Priestia megaterium: one gene and its partners. The protein of the gene in region 3 binds, or shares a complex with, the protein of the main gene of each other region. Links are inferred from orthologs where the notes say so. Each region holds a gene or a part of one and is shown on either strand. Other genes may lie near its edges. The genes, in order: holB, dnaX and holA.

Region 1 (5,366 bases), 4.3 Mb from region 3 along the record:
AATACAAGATGGCTATAACATTGTATTAACAAGAGAGCCTGGAGGCATACGAATTGCTGAACAAATTCGTGAAATCATCTTAAATCCATCTAACACGGAAATGGATGCCAGAACAGAAGCACTTCTTTACGCTGCGGCTAGGAGACAACATCTTGTAGAAAAAGTGATTCCTGAGCTAAATAAAGGGAATATAGTATTATGTGACCGTTTTATTGATAGCTCACTTGCTTATCAAGGAAATGCGCGGGGGATAGGTGTAGAAGATATTTTTGCTATCAATCAATTTGCTATTGAGCAAACGATGCCACAGGCCACTTTATATTTTGATATTGAGCCTGAGGTAGGATTAGAAAGAATTAATAAAGGTCGAAAAGATGAGATTAATCGATTAGATTTAGAATCCTTAGACTTTCATTACAAAGTACGAGATGGATATCTATCTCTTTTGAGTCAATTTCCAGAGCGTATTCGCCGAATTGATGCAAATCAATCCATTGAAAAGGTCTGTGAAGAAGCTTATAAACAGATACAATTGATTTTAAAATAAATACAGATGATTGTTATTCTTGCTATACTATTCTTAACAATAAAGTAAAATGAGGTGTTATTCATGAAATTAGTAATGGCCGTTATTCAAGATTCAGATAGCTCAAAGCTTTTAAATGCACTTGTAGAAAGAGGATTTCGTTCAACCAAATTATCAAGTACGGGCGGATTTTTAAAATCAGGGAATACAACAATTATGATTGGTACAGATGATCATAAAGTAGATGAAGTACTTGATATTATTAAGGGCCAATGTGAAAACCGCAGACAGATGATTTCTCCTGTGGCACCGATGGGTGGTAATGCAGATTCATACATTCCGTATCCTGTTGAAGTTGAAGTGGGCGGAGCTACAGTATTCGTACTACCAGTAGATCAATTTCATCAATTTTAAGAGAGAAGATTTTAAATAGAAAGTGATGATTGAATGGGAAATACATGGGAACAGCTTGAAGCTCTTCAGCCGAACGTATTAAAGATTTTGCAAAACAGCTTACTTAAAGAGCGAGTTGCTCATGCTTATTTATTTGAAGGAAGCAAAGGAACAGGTAAAAAACAAATTAGTTTTTTGTTTGCTAAAGCACTGTTTTGCCAAAATCCAGTTAATCATAGGCCATGCCATGAGTGCAGTAACTGCCGGCGAATTGATTCAGGTAATCATCCAGATATTCACTTGATTGAGCCAGCTGGTTTATCGATTAAAAAAGAGCAAATTCAATTCTTGCAATCAGAATTCACAAAAACCGGTGTTGAATCTAATAAAAAGTTATATATTGTGAATCATGTTGATAAAATGACAGTAAGCGCAGCAAATAGTTTACTGAAATTTTTAGAAGAGCCTGGCAACGGAACTTATGCAATTTTATTAACAGAAAATATACAGCGCTTATTAGATACGATTATCTCACGTTGCCAAGTAATATCATTTCGATCTCTTACACCAGAACAGTTAGCTGAAAAACTAGTAGAAAATGGCCTTTCCGCAGTAGATGCGTCCATCTTGTCTAATTTAACAAACAGCATTGATGAAGCAATTGAATTAAGTAAAGATGAATGGTTTGGACTTGCAATAAAGTTAGTGATACAATTATATGAAGTGTTAACAACGAGACCTCAACAAGCTCTTCTTTTTATTCATGAAAAGTGGGTAACACATTTTAAAGAAAAAGAACAAGCTCATATTGGTTTAACTTTATTGATGCTTCTTTACCGTGATTTGTTGACGCTGCAAGTTGGACAAGAGTCTAAAATCGTCTATCGTCATAAAATAGAAGAATTAAAACAGCAAGCTCTTCAGACAACGCAGGAAAAAGCGATTTATCGCTTAGAGGTTATCTTGAAGGCCAAAAATAAATTAAATTCAAATATGAATCTACAGTTATTAATGGAACAGCTGGTGTTGGATTTGCAGGAGGGATAAAAGCTTGTATGATGTAGTAGGCGTTCGCTTTAAAAAAGCGGGAAAAATATATTATTTTGACCCTGGAGAACTTACAATTCCAGATGGTGAGTTTGTTATTGTAGAAACAGTTCGTGGTGTTGAATTTGGCAGAGTGGTTATTAACAAAAAGCAAGTAAGTGAACATGATGTCGTGCTTCCTTTGAAAAAAGTAATCCGCATTGCTGAACAAAAAGACAGGCTGATTGTGGATGAAAATAAACAAGCTGCTAGAGAAGCGTATGACGTATGCGTGCAAAAAATTCAATCACACGATTTAGATATGAAGTTAGTAGATGTAGAATATACGTTTGATCGTAATAAAGTCATTTTTTATTTTACAGCAGACGGCCGTATTGATTTTAGAGAGCTAGTTAAAGATTTAGCTGCTATTTTCCGTACGCGAATTGAGCTTCGTCAAATTGGTGTACGAGACGAGGCAAAACTGTTGGGTGGGATAGGTCCTTGTGGACGTATGCTATGTTGCTCAACGTTTTTAGGTGATTTTGAGCCGGTTTCTATTAAGATGGCCAAAGACCAAAACCTATCGCTTAATCCAACGAAAATTTCTGGTTTATGCGGACGTTTGATGTGTTGTTTAAAATATGAAAATGATGAGTATGAAACGGCAAAAGAACAGCTTCCTGATATAGGCTCAACAATTAAAACTTCAGATGGTTCAGGACGTGTAGTAGGTTTGAATATTTTGGAAAGAATTATTCAAGTGGAACTGTCAGATCACGAACAAATTTTAGAGTATACTCTGGATGAGATCAATAATGAAGGTGCTGTTTCGTTTCAAGCCACAGATTAACGAGGTGGGCAAAGGTGGATAAAAAAGAGATTTTTGATTCGGTGACAAACATGGAGGAACAAATTGGTCATTTATATAAGCAGTTAGGTGAGTTGAAAGAGCATCTTGCTGAGCTAATTGAAGAAAATCATCATCTGCAAATAGAAAATGATCATTTGCGCCGTCGCCTTGACCAGACAAACTTCGAAACGAAGCTGAAAAATAGACATTCAAAAGCAAGCGCTCAAACAAAAGAGCAAAAACAAATTGATATCGGAGAAGGATATGACAATTTGGCTCGCCTTTACCAAGAGGGTTTTCATATTTGTAACATTCATTATGGAAGTGTGCGTAAAGATGGAGACTGTTTGTTTTGCTTGTCATTTTTAAATAAAAAGTAACAACACCTCTCCCTTTTGGAGAGGTTCTTTTTATGAGTAAAAGATGTAAATAATAGATGTACAAGGAGAAGAACGATTATGGTTGAGTTATATGGAGATGAACGTTTAGATTATCTATTAGCCGATGAGGAAATGCGCATTATTCAAAGTCCATCTGTCTTTTCCTTTTCATTGGATGCTGTGCTTTTATCTCACTTTGCTTATGTCCCAATTCGTAAAGGCAACTTGGTTGATTTATGTTCAGGAAACGGTGTAATCCCACTGTTTTTATCTAAACGAACAAAGGGAAAAATCATTGGTGTAGAAATTCAAGAGCGGCTACATAGTATGGCACAAAGAAGTATTGCGTATAATCAGCTGGATGGGCAGATTAAAATGATACATGGTGATTTAAAAAATGCACCTCAAGAACTGGGTTATGGAAAATATGATGTTGTAACATGTAATCCTCCTTATTTCACCACATCCAATAAAGAAGAAATAAATGAAAACGAACACTTTGCAATCGCTCGCCACGAAATTCATTGTTCGTTGGAAGATGTGATTAGAGCCAGTAGTCAACTAGTTAAGCAAGGCGGAAAAGTAGCATTGGTTCACCGTCCAGGGAGACTATTAGATATCGTTACGTTAATGAGGCAATACCGTTTAGAGCCAAAGAGACTTCAGTTTGTCTATCCTAAAGATGGGAAAGAAGCAAATACACTTTTAATTGAAGGTACGAAGGATGGAAGTCCAGATTTAAAGATTCTTCCTCCGCTGGTGGTCTACCAAGATAATGATGAATACACGGACGAATTAAAAAGGATTTTATATGGAACAGAATAATCATTATTTTTATGTAGTTGAATGCAAGGACTGTACGTATTACGCTGGTTACACGAATAATTTGCAAAAACGTATTTCTGTCCATAATGAAGGGAAAGGGGCAAAATATACGAGAGCAAGAAGGCCTGTTTCATTAATTTGGCATGAGGTGTTTACTTCTAAAACAGAAGCTATGCAAAAAGAGTATTGGTTCAAACAGTTAAGCAGAATGCAAAAACAGGCTTACATTCGAAGGGAGCAAGAAAAGCAGAATGAAATCACAAAAAAGTTATGATGTATCGAATGAACGAGGCGTTTTATATTTAGTTCCCACTCCTATTGGAAACTTAGAGGATATGACATTTCGTGCGATTCGAATTTTAAAAGAAGTTGATTATATTGCCGCAGAAGATACGAGACAAACGAAAAAACTATGTAACCACTTTGAAATCGATACGCCTATTACAAGTTATCATGAACATAATAAACATACAAAAAGTGAACAGCTGTTAAGCGACTTGGACAGTGAAAAAAATATTGCTTTAGTAAGCGACGCGGGTATGCCCTGTATTTCAGATCCTGGTTATGAGTTAGTGGTAGCTGCCGTTAAAGAAGGATATACGGTTGTTCCGCTGCCGGGGCCTAACGCAGCATTAACAGCTTTAATTGCTTCTGGTCTACCTACAGGGCAGTTTTATTTCTATGGATTTTTAAACAGAAATAAAAAACAGCGTAAAGAACAGCTTCAAGAGCTTCAGTATATTAAAGAAAGCATGATATTTTATGAAGCCCCTCATCGATTAAAAGAAACGCTAAAGAGTATAGAAGAAATTTTAGGGAACCGATCTATTGTGTTATGTAGAGAGTTAACCAAACGCTATGAAGAATTTTTAAGAGGAAGCGTATTAGAAGCAATTGAATGGACAAATGCCACAGATATTAGAGGGGAATTCTGCTTAATTCTTGAAGGGACAAATGAAGAAGCGCCAGATGAAAGTAATCTATGGTGGGAACAGCTCACCATTATCGAGCACGTTGATCACTATGTAGAAGAAGGACTTTCAAACAAAGAAGCGATTAAGCAAGTGGCAAAAGACCGAGATGTATCAAAACGAGACATTTATAGTGAATATCACGTACATTAAAAAAAGCTGTCTATCATAGACAGCTTTTCGTTTTATTTAGAAGCTTGTAAAGAATCTTGAAGTTCTTTCATGATTTGTTCTGCACCTTCACGGCTTAGAATTAATTTGCCGCTAGCAAGTTGAATGTTATCATCAGATACTTCACCTGTTACTTGGCAAGTCATGTTTGGTTTATATTTTTTTAAGATGATGCGCTCTTCATCTACATAGATTTCTAGAGCATCTTTCTCTGCAATTCC
Region 2 (6,026 bases), 4.3 Mb from region 3 along the record:
CTTTATTAGTTAAAATTGCTCGGCCGACTTCATCACTGAATGCACCGTTTTCAATATTAGCCAATACCATTAAGAAGATGACGTCATTTTCTTTAGCAATAGAACCTAAATTGTTAAGTGGAGGTGCCTTTAGAGAACCGTCTTTTTGCACTTCGAAGTTCGCTGGTCCGAGATAAGTAAGGTATTTTGCATTTTGATTAATCATTTTCTCTGTTTGAGGGGTGATTTTTCGATTGCTTGTTTCAACATACCCTAAAAACTCACCGTTTCTTTTGTTTGGGGAAGGGGGAATTAAGATGCGGCGGCCAGGTGTTAAGGGTGCTGTAACTGAAACATTGTTCGCATTGGCAATAGCCTGATAGCTAACGCCTAATTTTCGTCCTATTTTCCATATAGTGTCCCCAGCTTTTACTGTGTAGTAAGTACCGTTGATGGGAATAACCATAGATTGCCCGATGACGAGTTGATTTGGATTAGGTAATTCATTTGCTCTTATAATCTTTCCTGCGTCAATCCGGAACTGTTTTGCAATACTATATATACTGTCACCTGCTTTAACAGTGTAAATTTGCATAATAAAAAGCCTCCATTTCATATGACTTACTTCCATCATATGAGAAGGCTTTTTACTTAATTCATCAACTCAGTATGTTTGCAAATACGAGCATTTAATACGTTATGCATCATTCTTAAAGCAAAGGTATTGTCTTCATCTGCGTTTGAAGCAATACAATCTTCAGGCACAATTAAATTATACTCACGCATATAAGCATCGTTGGCTGAAAAAAGCACGCATATATTTCCCGCAATTCCTGTTAAAATAAGTGTATGCACATCGAGCTGTGATAGCAAAATATTTAAAGCTGTTCCATAGAAAATAGAATGCTTTGGTTTAATTAAAAAGTAATCAGCGTTCTGTGGTGAAATGTGATGTAGAATGGGTGAACTTACCTCATTTGTGCAGTGTGTTAAAATGGTTTCTAAGTTTGCTTGCCATAGCTTATAGTGGTCATTGACGTAAATAATAGGGATATGTTGAGACGAGGCATATTGTTTTAATTCGGCAATATTTTGAGCGATTATTAAAGATTTTTCAGCAAGTACTTTGCCGTTTTTGAATTGAAAATCGTTTAGCATATCAATAATAATTAAAGCAGTTTTAGCATTCTTCACACAAGGTCTCTCCTTTTCCTGATGTACATAGTAAATAGTTTGACTCAGAAAAAATATAATATGTAAGGTTGGATAAAAAGTGTTAAATGATGAAAAGTATATGAGGTTGGCAATTGATGAAGCATTAAAAGCTAAAGATAAATTAGAGGTTCCTATTGGAGCAGTTATTGTTCAAAATGATGAGGTGATTGCTGCAGCTTATAACTTACGAGAAACAGAACAGCGATCAGTTGCTCATGCGGAACTTTTAGCCATTGATGAAGCATGTAAGAAACTAGGAACATGGAGGTTGGAAGACGCTACGTTATATGTCACCTTAGAACCATGTCCGATGTGTGCAGGTGCTATTGTATTATCAAGAGTGAAAAGAGTTGTGTTTGGCGCTTATGATCCTAAAGGTGGCTGCGCTGGAACATTGTTAAATTTATTAGAGTTTGAAAAGTTTAATCATCAAGCAGAAGTAGTAGGAGGTATGCTAGAAGAAGAATGCGGGAGCCTCTTAACGACTTTTTTTCGTGAGTTACGTCAACGAAAAAAGGCTGGAAAATAGCGCTAAAAAAGTAAGTTTTCCATAGCGGTTGCATTTTTGAATGAAAAGACGTATACTTGTAAATGCATCAACTTGATGCCCAAACTATTGGTTTCAACTTTGCCGTGCTAAGCGGGGAGGTAGCGGTGCCCTGTACTCGCAATCCGCTCTAGCGAGGCCGAATTCCTTCTTGAGGTTAGCTCATCTTAGGGCCTGCCTTAAGTAAGTGGTGTTGACGTTTGGGTCCTATGCAATGGGAATCTGTGAACCCTGTCAGGTCCGGAAGGAAGCAGCAGTAAGCAGAACCTCTCATGTGCCATGGGGTCGCCTGAACCGAGCTAACTGCTTAAGTAACGCCTGGGGTGGCTAATCGACGGAAGGTGCACGGCAGTTATATACATAAGTTTAGTCTACTCTGTGAGAGTAGGCTTTTTATTTTATCTCTTACTATTTTGAAAAAAAACCTCATAATACGCTATAATGAGAACTAATGAATTATATTAAAAGGAGAGGATGTAGTGGCATATCAGGCTCTGTACCGTGTATACCGTCCTCAAAGCTTTAACGACGTAGTCGGTCAACAACATATTATCAAAACACTTCAAAATGCCCTTGTCCAAGAAAAATTTTCGCATGCGTATTTATTTTCTGGGCCTCGAGGGACAGGGAAGACAACAGCTGCTAAAATTTTAGCGAAAGCCGTTAACTGTGAAAAAGCACCCATTGCTGAACCTTGTAATGAATGTGCAACTTGTCGGGGAATTACGGATGGTTCCATTTCTGATGTAATTGAAATTGATGCAGCCTCTAATAATGGAGTCGATGAAATTCGAGATATCCGTGATAAAGTAAAATATGCACCTAGTGCTGTTCGATACAAAGTGTACATTATTGATGAAGTTCATATGCTTTCAATTGGAGCTTTTAACGCTTTGTTAAAAACGTTAGAAGAACCTCCTGCACATGTCATCTTTATTTTAGCTACAACAGAGCCCCATAAAATTCCATTAACGATTATCTCCAGATGTCAGCGCTTTGATTTCAAACGCATTTCGCCAGAAGATATCGTATATCGAATGAAGGAAGTATTAGGTTCTGAAGAGCTAGAAGTAAGCGAGGATGCTCTTTACGAAATTGCGAAAGCTTCAGAAGGCGGCATGCGTGATGCACTTAGTCTTTTAGACCAAGCCATCTCGTATAGTACGGAGAAGGTGAGCTTAGAGGATGTTCTATCCATAACAGGAGCAGTATCACAGTCTTTTATTGTGAAGATCGTCCAAGCTATCTTTAACGAAAACATTGTAGAAGCGCTAGATTCTGTTGAAAGTTTGATCAAAAACGGAAAAGATCCAGCGAGGTTTGTAGAGGACCTCATCTTCTATTATCGTGATGTTCTGCTTTATCAAGCTTCAGAAGAAAATGCATATTTACTTGAAAAAGCAGCGGTTAACGAAGAGTTTAAAGAACTTAGTTCAAAAATGGATAGTGCCTTTATTTATAAAGTCATTGCTGAATTGAACCAAACTCAGCAAGAGATGAAATGGAGCAATCATCCTCGAGTGCTACTTGAAGTAGCTTTAGTAAAATTAGCTCAAAGTTCTACAAATCAAGAGGGTGCTCTTCCATATCAAGACATTTTGCAAAAAATGAATCAAATGGAAGCAGAACTGCAGCAGCTAAAAGAAAAAGGCATTCAAGTTGATCATACAGCTCAGGCAGCGCAAACAGAGAAAAAACAGACAAGACAGTCAAGAAGTCAGTACAAAACGCCTGTTGGAAAGGTAAATGAAGTTTTAAAAAATGCCACTCGGCAGAATTTAGAAACCATTAAGCGATCTTGGGCGCAGGTATTAGACACATTGAAACAACAAAATAAAGCTTCACATGCAGCGTTGTTATCTAACAGTGAACCGGTTGCGTCTTCAGATCAATCATTTATACTTAAATTCAAATATGAAATTCATTGCAAAATGGCTTCTGAAAATAACAACAATGTACGTGATAATTTAGAGAATATCTTATATACTTTAATTGGCAGCAAGCGTGAAATGGTTGCAATTCCAGAAAGTGAATGGGATAAAGTAAGAGAAGAGTTTCTTCAAGGACAGCAAAGTGATGGGTCATCAGGTCAACCACAGGAGGAAGACCCCGTGGTTGCAGAAGCGAAAAAGCTATTTGGAGAAGACTTAATCGAAATTCAAGAGTAAATTTAGGAGGAATGTTCATATGATGAAAGGCATGGGCAATATGCAAAAAATGATGAAACAAATGCAAAAAATGCAAAAAGATATGCAAAAAGCGCAGGAAGAGTTAGCTGAAAAAACTGTTGAAGGTACAGCTGGCGGTGGAATGGTAACAGTTGTGGTTAACGGTCAGAAACAAGTAATTGATGTAAATATTAAAGAGGATGTAGTAGATCCTGAAGATATTGAAATGCTACAAGATTTAGTACTAGCAGCAACAAATGACGCATTAAAACAAATGGACGATTTAACAAATAACACAATGGGTCAATTTACAAAAGGTTTAAATATTCCAGGACTTTAATAAGGTGGTTGCCACGTGCATTATCCAGAACCAATATCAAAGCTTATAGATAGTTTTATGAAGTTACCCGGCATTGGTCCAAAAACAGCTGTTCGCTTAGCGTTCTTTGTTTTATCTATGAAAGAAGATACGGTATTAGATTTTGCAAAAGCATTAGTTAATGCGAAGCGAAATTTAACCTATTGTTCAGTTTGTGGGCATATCACAGATCAAGATCCTTGCTACATTTGTCAAGATCAGCGTAGAGAGCGCAGTGTGGTGTGTGTCGTGCAAGACCCTAAAGATGTCATTGCAATGGAGAAAATGAAAGAATATAACGGCTTGTATCATGTCCTGCATGGCGCAATTTCACCTATGGAAGGAATAGGGCCTGAAGATATCAAAGTACCAGAGTTATTAAAAAGACTTCAAGATGATGAGATTCAAGAAGTGATTTTAGCTACTAACCCGAATATAGAGGGCGAAGCTACGGCTATGTATATCTCTAGGCTCTTAAAGCCGACAGGAATTAAAATTACTAGAATTGCTCATGGGTTACCCGTCGGAGGAGACCTTGAGTACGCGGACGAAGTAACATTATCTAAAGCCCTAGAAGGTAGAAGAGAAGTATAACGAGGTACTTGCATATGTTTTTTAAACGAAAAGGTTGGCTACGCAAAGAGTACGATGATGAATTTGTGAAGACTTTTATGCAAGTAAAGCAGGAATGGAGTCACAAAACTTCAATGGTAGAAAGAAGTGTAGATCCTTCAGAAGAGGTAATGGTAGATATTCGATTAGCCAAAATGAAGTATCTTTTTCTATTAAAAGAAGCCAAACATCGAAATATTTCAATTAACAGGATGTCATAGAGGCATCCTGTTTTGTTGTCTTTATAAAATAAGGATTTCCTTCCGTGAAATAGTGCTTTTTTTGAATGCTTGGACATATATATAAGGTAACTTATCTGCTTTAAGAAGGAGGCAACATGCTAAATCATCCTATTGTAGTTGTGTCTTTTTTAATAGGGCTAATCATTCTACTCTTAGTAACAGGTGGTGTTGAAAAAATGCTTCGAGTCATTGGAAATTTATCGATTAAGCTTATTATTGGCGTTTTGCTGCTTTTCTTTATTAACATCTTTGGCGTACAGTTCGGTATTCATATTCCTATTAATTTCCCCACAGCTATTGTTTCAGCTATTTTAGGTATTCCAGGAATAGCTGCCCTACTTGTTATTAATAATTTCATATTATAATTTGGAAGAATATCCAAAATAAAAGTTTTCTGGAATCTTTTCGAGAAAACTTTTATTTTTTTTGAAAAAGTTGTTGACCAGCAAGTTATCAGATGTTATATTTATATACGTCGCTAAGACAGTAACGAAAAATAACTCAAAAATAACTTAAAGAAAAAAGTTGTTGACAAGTTATTCTTAAGGTGGTAAGATAAGAAAGTCGCCTTGAGACAAGAGTTCTTTGAAAACTGAACGAAATAGTAAACGTCAACGTTAATTTTTATTTTTTTAAACGAGCAAGTCAAACATTTCTTCGGAGAGTTTGATCCTGGCTCAGGATGAACGCTGGCGGCGTGCCTAATACATGCAAGCGAACACGGAAGTTAAGCTCTTTAGCGCCAATGGTAGTTGGGACTTTGTCCCTGTGAGAGTAGGACGTTGCCAGGCACTTGAAAAAAGACTAGCTAAAATAGCTAGTCTTTTTTTATTATTCACAAAGTATAAGCTATCTACATAAAATGGGGTAAATGAACTGCATAAAGAAGTTACATCTTGTCGATA
Region 3 (5,978 bases):
CTACTTTTATAGGCGAAATTTCATCTGTTCCGCATAGTGACGGCGACAAGCTTACTTTTAAGTTTACGGTTCAAAATGAAGAAGTCATGGCTTTTTATAAACTAAAAACGCTGGAAGAGAAACAGCAGCTCGAAAAGCTAACGATTCATCAAGTTTGTCAACTAGCAGGGCAATTAACTTCTCCTTCAGCTGCTCGCAACCTTCATGCATTTGATTATCAGCAATATTTATACCATCAGTCTATTCATTGGCAGCTTAACGTCAAGAGACTTGATTTGGCAAAATGCCAGCTCCCCACCTTAACTCCACTTACGTACCTTACCTTTATTCTTCAAAAAGGAATTAATTATATTCAACAAAACATGTCGGATCCAGGCGCTGGATTTATGCAGGCACTAATTTACGGCGAGCGTACTGGGATCGAAGAAGAGAGTATCAAGCGCTATCAGCAATTTGGTTTAATACACTTGCTTGCCATATCAGGTCTTCATGTTGGACTGCTGACAGCGATGTGTTTTTATTTGCTTATTCGGATTGGAATAACGCGCGAGCGAGCCATTATGCTTTTACTTTTGCTTCTTCCTGTATACATGGTTTTGGCCGGTGGCAGCGCTTCAGTTGTCCGAGCTGTTTTTATGAGTATGCTGATGCTTATATCGATAAAAATACAAAGAAAAATTCTTTTGGTTGATAGCATCAGCCTTGCTTTTATGAGCATGCTTCTTTTCAAACCGTACTATTTATTTGATGTAGGATTTCAGCTTTCTTTTGCCGTTAGTTTTGCCTTGATTTTATCGAGTCAGACAATTTTACCTCGTTTTCATTCTTCTTTCAGCCAGCTCATGGCTGTTTCAGCGATTGCACAAGTCAGTTCACTTCCTTTATTGTTGTACTATTTTTATGGAGTATCTCTCCTCAGTTTGCCATTAAATATGGTTTTTGTACCGTTGTTTTCTCTTGTTGTATTACCTCTTTGTTTGCTCATTCTTTTTGTTCGTATCATCTTGCCGGGAGTGAGTGAATTGCTGGAGCAAATTCTTCATGTTCTTTTACTTGCTTGTGAAAAATTGCTTGATTTTTTTGAGTGGATTCCCGCTGATTTCGTAACGGGAAAACCCCATATTTTGCTGTTTTTGGGCATGTACCTATGCATTTATGCTTTATTTGTGGCGGTCGAAGCAGGGAAATTTTTCGTTCGCTATATGTTTCTTCTCGCGGCATTGTTAGCCGCACAATGTATGTATCCTTATTTGAATCCAAAAGGAACGGTCACAATGGTCGATGTAGGACAAGGAGACTGCTTTATCATTGAGCTTCCTTATCGAAAAGGCGTGTATATGATCGATACCGGAGGAACCGTTTCATTTCCAAAAGAACCATGGCAAAAACGCCGTTCTTCTTTTGACGTGGGAGAAGACGTACTTGTTCCCTTTTTGCATTCAAAAGGAATGACAAAGGTAGATAAAATGATTATCACACACGGCGATTATGATCACGCAGGGGCGGCACAACATTTATTTTCACAAGTGGCTGTCGGAGAGCTGGTGCTTGGAAAAAAAGCCGAATTAAATGACGTAGAGACTGGCTTGGTGATCGCTGCTCAAAAACAAAGCGTGCCTGTTCAAATTGTTCAACAAGGAGATAGCTGGCAAGAAGGAGGTGTCTTATTTCAGGTTATTTCTCCGACAGGTTTCGAAGAAACGAGCAACAACGGCTCAATTGTAATAGACGCTAAGTTAGGAAATTTAAGATGGCTATTCACCGGAGATTTAGAAAAGGAAGGAGAACAAAGAATATTGAAAGACTTTCCCAACCTTAAAGCAGATGTATTAAAAGTGGGTCATCATGGCAGTAAAACCTCAACTTCAGAAGAGTTTGTTCAACATTTAAACCCTAAAGTAGCGCTTGTTTCAGCGGGGCAAAAAAATCGTTATGGTCATCCCCATCAAGAAATATTAGAGCTTCTGAAAAGCTACGGGGTGTACATTTACCGAACGGATGAAGATGGTGGGGTAATGTATGAATTTACAAAAAAGTCAGGAACGTTTTCGCAGCAACTTCCATAGTCTATAGTAAGAAAAACGAACTGAAAAAGACTGCTAAGAAGCAGCCTTGAAGCAATTTTACGAACCCAAGTAGTGAATCACAGTTGCAATAACAAATAAGGCAGTGAAAAAGCCAAATGAAACACCAAATCCTACGGCAGAATCGACAGCGTCGTTTCGTTTACTTTGGACACTTTCTTCAAATTGGTTCATTAACACCCCTCCTGTTTACAGTATAATCTAACTTTTTTTAAAAATCTAGACAATTTAAAAGCGTTTTCACAAACTGACAACAGTTAACAACTATACTTTATGAGCATGAGGAGAAAATAGAGATAAGGGTTTAATCATTAACAAATAAGTAACCTAGGGCTTATATTGTTGATGTTTATCATAAACTGAGGAATTGTCGTTTTAAGACAATTCCTTTTGTATTGTTGCCAAAAACTCATAACACCTTTACGATAGAAATTGTATTTTGTTTATCAGTAACTATACATAATCAATATAGATGAATAAAAAAAGAGGAGCGTATATACGTTGGCAGTTGATAGCTTAAAAAGTATTACCAAAAATAATATCGCCCCCGTTTATTTAATACACGGGGTTAATGCATTTATGAGTAAAAAGATTAGAGATAAAATCGTCGACTATACGTTGAATGAAGAAGATAAAGAATTTAACTTGTCCCTATACGATTTAGAAGAGACATCGATTGATCAAGTTCTAGAAGATGCTGAAACGCTTCCTTTTTTAGGAGACAAGCGTGTAGTGGTTGCGAAAAATGCAGCATTTTTAACGGCTGAAAAATCAAAAGATAAAGTTGAGCATGATCTGGCAAAACTTCAGCAATATGTCGAACAGCCCCCGTCTTTTTCAACGTTAATTCTTCTAGCCCCTTATGAAAAGCTGGATGAAAGAAAAAAAATAACAAAATTATTAAAAAAACAAGCAGCTTACATCGAAGCGAACGAATTTGGTGAAAAAGAAATGAAGCAGTGGATTCATAATTTGCTTTCAAAAGATGGAGTGAATATGGATGAAGATGCTGAAACGCTGCTTATTCAGCTTGTGGGGCTTAATGTAACGCTTGTGACAAATGAAATTGAAAAAATGGTGTTATACGTTGGACAAGGAGGAGTCATTACAAAAGAAGTAGTGCTTAAGCTTGTGGCAAAAACGCTTGAACAAAACGTATTTACGCTTATTGACGCTGTTATTCAGCGAAAGGTTTCTATCGCTTTAAATATGTATCAGGATTTGCTGCGTAACAACGAAGAGCCTATTAAAATTTTATCTTTGTTAGCGACGCAGTTTCGTTTAATTTATCATACGAAGCAGCTGTCTAGCCAAGGGTACGGTCAGCAGCAAATTGCTCAAACGATTAAAGTTCATCCGTTTCGTGTGAAAATTGCTTTGCAGCAGAGCCGAAGTTTTGAGGAACAGCAGCTTAAAGAAATTTTAAAGGATTTAGCAGAGGCGGATTATGAAATGAAGACGGGGAAAATGGATAAAGCGCTTATTTTACAGCTGTTTTTATTAAAAAGAGCGCAATAAAAAAACGATCCTAATGGGATCGTTTTTGTCTCAATTATGCAGATAAACCGTTAAGTTTTACTGCTAAGCGAGATTTTTGACGAGCTGCAGCATTTTTGTGGATAAGACCAGATTGTGCGGCTTTGTCTAATTTTTTAGAAGCAACAGCAAATGCTGCTTTTGCGTTATCTACATCGTTGTTTTCAACTAAAGCTTCAAAGTTTTTGATTGCAGTACGCATAGCTGATTTAGCTTGAATGTTATGAGCACGGCGAGCTTCAGTAGTTTTTACACGTTTGATAGCTGATTTAATGTTTGGCATCCGTTTCACCTCCCGAAATGATAACAATCGAGATTATATAGAACTCGACATTCTTCACAATAAGAACAAAAGATATTTTATCAAACACAAGGACAGAATGCAATAGCCTTGACAAGGAATTTTATATGACAGACCTCTCTTTAAAAGCTTGTAGCTGATATTGCGCCCTTCCTTCTACTTTTCATTTCTTAAATGCATGAATCTGCCAGTCCTCGGTGACAATAATTTCAACAAAGATTGTCTAGGAGGTTAAGAAATGGAAAAAGAACTTGATTTAAGTCAATATAGCGTGCGCACGGATTTAGCTGTCGAAGCAAAAGACATAGCGTTAGAAAATCAGCCTAAACCGAATAACCAGTCAGAAATCAACGGCGTAATTGTAAAAGAAAAAGAAGAACAAGGTGTCAAAATTTCAATGGTAGAAATTACGGAAGAGGGCGCAGAAGCAATCGGTAAGAAAAAAGGCCGATATGTAACCCTTGAATCGGTAGGCATTCGCGAGCAGGATACTGAAAAGCAAGAGGCTATGGAAGAAGTATTTGCTAAAGAGCTGAATTTTTTTATTAAAAGCCTCAACATTCCAGATGATGCTAGCTGTCTTGTAGTAGGTCTTGGAAACTTAAGTGTGACACCAGATGCGCTTGGACCAAAGGCAGTAGATAATTTGTTGATTACAAGACATTTGTTTGAGTTACAGCCTGAAAGCGTGCAAGATGGCTTTAGACCCGTTAGCGCCATTGTTCCGGGAGTAATGGGAATGACGGGTATTGAGACAAGTGATATTATCTTTGGCGTTGTAAAGAAAGTGAATCCAGATTTTATTATTGCAATCGATGCGCTGGCCGCTCGCTCGATTGAACGGGTAAATGCTACCATTCAAATTTCAGATTCAGGTATTCATCCTGGGTCTGGGGTTGGAAACAAGCGCAAAGAAATCAGTTATGAAACACTTGGCATTCCAGTTATTGCAATAGGTATTCCAACGGTGGTGGATGCTGTGTCCATTACAAGCGATACAATTGACTTTATCCTAAAACATTTCGGCCGAGAAATGAAAGAGCAGGGAAAGCCGTCTAAGTCGCTGCTTCCGTCCGGTATGACGTTTGGAGAAAAAAAGAAGCTCACGGAGGATGATTTACCCAATGAAGAGCAGCGTCAAACGTACCTCGGTATGATTGGCACTCTTCCCGATGAAGAAAAAAGACGTCTTATTCATGAAGTGCTTGCACCTTTAGGTCATAATTTGATGGTTACGCCAAAAGAAGTGGATATGTTTATTGAAGATATGGCTAATGTAGTTGCAGGAGGACTTAACGCTGCTTTGCATCATGAAGTGGACCAAGAGAACTTTGGGGCATATACTCATTAATACGCTTTTAGATGAATGAGTTCTTCAGAATATAGTCATAATGGTTAGTACTACAGAAGATAAAGAAGTAAGGGGCCTAATAATATGATTAAATTTACTTTAAAATCAGTAGTGCTAACTATTTTTTTACTGTTCGTCGTATTTTTAGGAATGCAGACGGCTCAGCAAGGGTTGATTAAAATGAAGGGATATAATGATCCTTCGATTGAACATGTTATTAATGTGTCTAAAACGTCAGATGGTCAGGTGGAAGCTGCTGTTTTAGGTTCAAAAAAAGTTGTGAACATTGATGAAAAACAGCAGCTTTTAGAAAAACGAAAGGCTTTTAACTTTTTCTCCTCGCTAGGTCAAAGTCTAGCAGAAGGCGTGAAAAGTACAATAGGAAAAGCTTTTAAGGCTATCCATCATCTTCTTAATTAAAAGCAGAATCTCTTTCTGCTTTTTTGTATGGAAAAATCCCCAATGGAATGCTTATTGAATGTTGACGAATGTGTTGTTATAATTTAGTTTAGTGTATTTTGCCGATTTTCAGTAGGAGTGAAAAAAATATGGATAGAGAAGCAAGATTGAAACGACAATCGAAAATCAGAAACTTTTCGATTATTGCTCATATAGACCACGGTAAGTCAACATTAGCAGACCGTATTTTAGAAAAAACAAATGCGTTAACACAGCGAGAAATGAAAGCTCAGCTTTTAGATTCGAT

Evidence for each region.
Region 1: holA (region 3) and holB share a complex: the UniProt entries of both Bacillus subtilis proteins name them as parts of the DNA clamp loading complex. The link is inferred for Priestia megaterium from one-to-one orthologs.
Region 2: holA (region 3) and dnaX share a complex: the UniProt entries of both Bacillus subtilis proteins name them as parts of the DNA clamp loading complex. The link is inferred for Priestia megaterium from one-to-one orthologs.

What each region holds. Positions count from the first base shown.
Region 1 is NZ_CP023317.1:31,991-37,356, forward strand. What follows is about bases 1-2,969. They hold holB (DNA polymerase III subunit delta'), read left to right. Parts: upstream 1-973; coding sequence 974-1,966; downstream 1,967-2,969. Other genes in these bases: tmk (dTMP kinase), read left to right, coding at 1-547; CEQ83_RS00165 (cyclic-di-AMP receptor), read left to right, coding at 611-940; CEQ83_RS00175 (PSP1 domain-containing protein), read left to right, coding at 1,971-2,798; yabA (DNA replication initiation control protein YabA), read left to right, coding at 2,813-2,969. Also shown: more of yabA, read left to right, coding at 2,970-3,178; CEQ83_RS00185 (tRNA1(Val) (adenine(37)-N6)-methyltransferase), read left to right, coding at 3,257-4,003; CEQ83_RS00190 (GIY-YIG nuclease family protein), read left to right, coding at 3,990-4,277; rsmI (16S rRNA (cytidine(1402)-2'-O)-methyltransferase), read left to right, coding at 4,255-5,127; CEQ83_RS00200 (transition state genes transcriptional regulator AbrB), read right to left, coding at 5,160-5,366. UniProt on the Bacillus subtilis protein: DNA polymerase III is a complex, multichain enzyme responsible for most of the replicative synthesis in bacteria.
Region 2 is NZ_CP023317.1:24,084-30,109, forward strand. Bases 1,716-4,564 are described here. They hold dnaX (DNA polymerase III subunit gamma/tau), read left to right. Parts: upstream 1,716-2,220; coding sequence 2,221-3,909; downstream 3,910-4,564. Other genes in these bases: tadA (tRNA adenosine(34) deaminase TadA), read left to right, coding at 1,716-1,723; CEQ83_RS00130 (YbaB/EbfC family nucleoid-associated protein), read left to right, coding at 3,929-4,249; recR (recombination mediator RecR), read left to right, coding at 4,265-4,564. Outside these bases: CEQ83_RS00105 (glycoside hydrolase family 18 protein), read right to left, coding at 1-574; CEQ83_RS00110 (cysteine hydrolase family protein), read right to left, coding at 631-1,173; more of tadA, read left to right, coding at 1,253-1,715; more of recR, read left to right, coding at 4,565-4,861; CEQ83_RS00140 (YaaL family protein), read left to right, coding at 4,876-5,100; CEQ83_RS00145 (pro-sigmaK processing inhibitor BofA family protein), read left to right, coding at 5,217-5,486. UniProt on the Bacillus subtilis protein: Part of the beta sliding clamp loading complex, which hydrolyzes ATP to load the beta clamp onto primed DNA to form the DNA replication pre-initiation complex.
Region 3 is NZ_CP023317.1:4,325,638-4,331,615, reverse strand. Bases 1,793-4,593 are described here. They hold holA (DNA polymerase III subunit delta), read left to right. Parts: upstream 1,793-2,585; coding sequence 2,586-3,602; downstream 3,603-4,593. Other genes in these bases: gpr (GPR endopeptidase), read left to right, coding at 4,160-4,593; rpsT (30S ribosomal protein S20), read right to left, coding at 3,637-3,903; CEQ83_RS22180 (YqzM family protein), read right to left, coding at 2,124-2,258; CEQ83_RS22185 (DNA internalization-related competence protein ComEC/Rec2), read left to right, coding at 1,793-2,066. In the rest of the region: more of CEQ83_RS22185, read left to right, coding at 1-1,792; more of gpr, read left to right, coding at 4,594-5,272; CEQ83_RS22160 (YqxA family protein), read left to right, coding at 5,357-5,692; lepA (translation elongation factor 4), read left to right, coding at 5,821-5,978. UniProt on the Bacillus subtilis protein: Part of the beta sliding clamp loading complex, which hydrolyzes ATP to load the beta clamp onto primed DNA to form the DNA replication pre-initiation complex.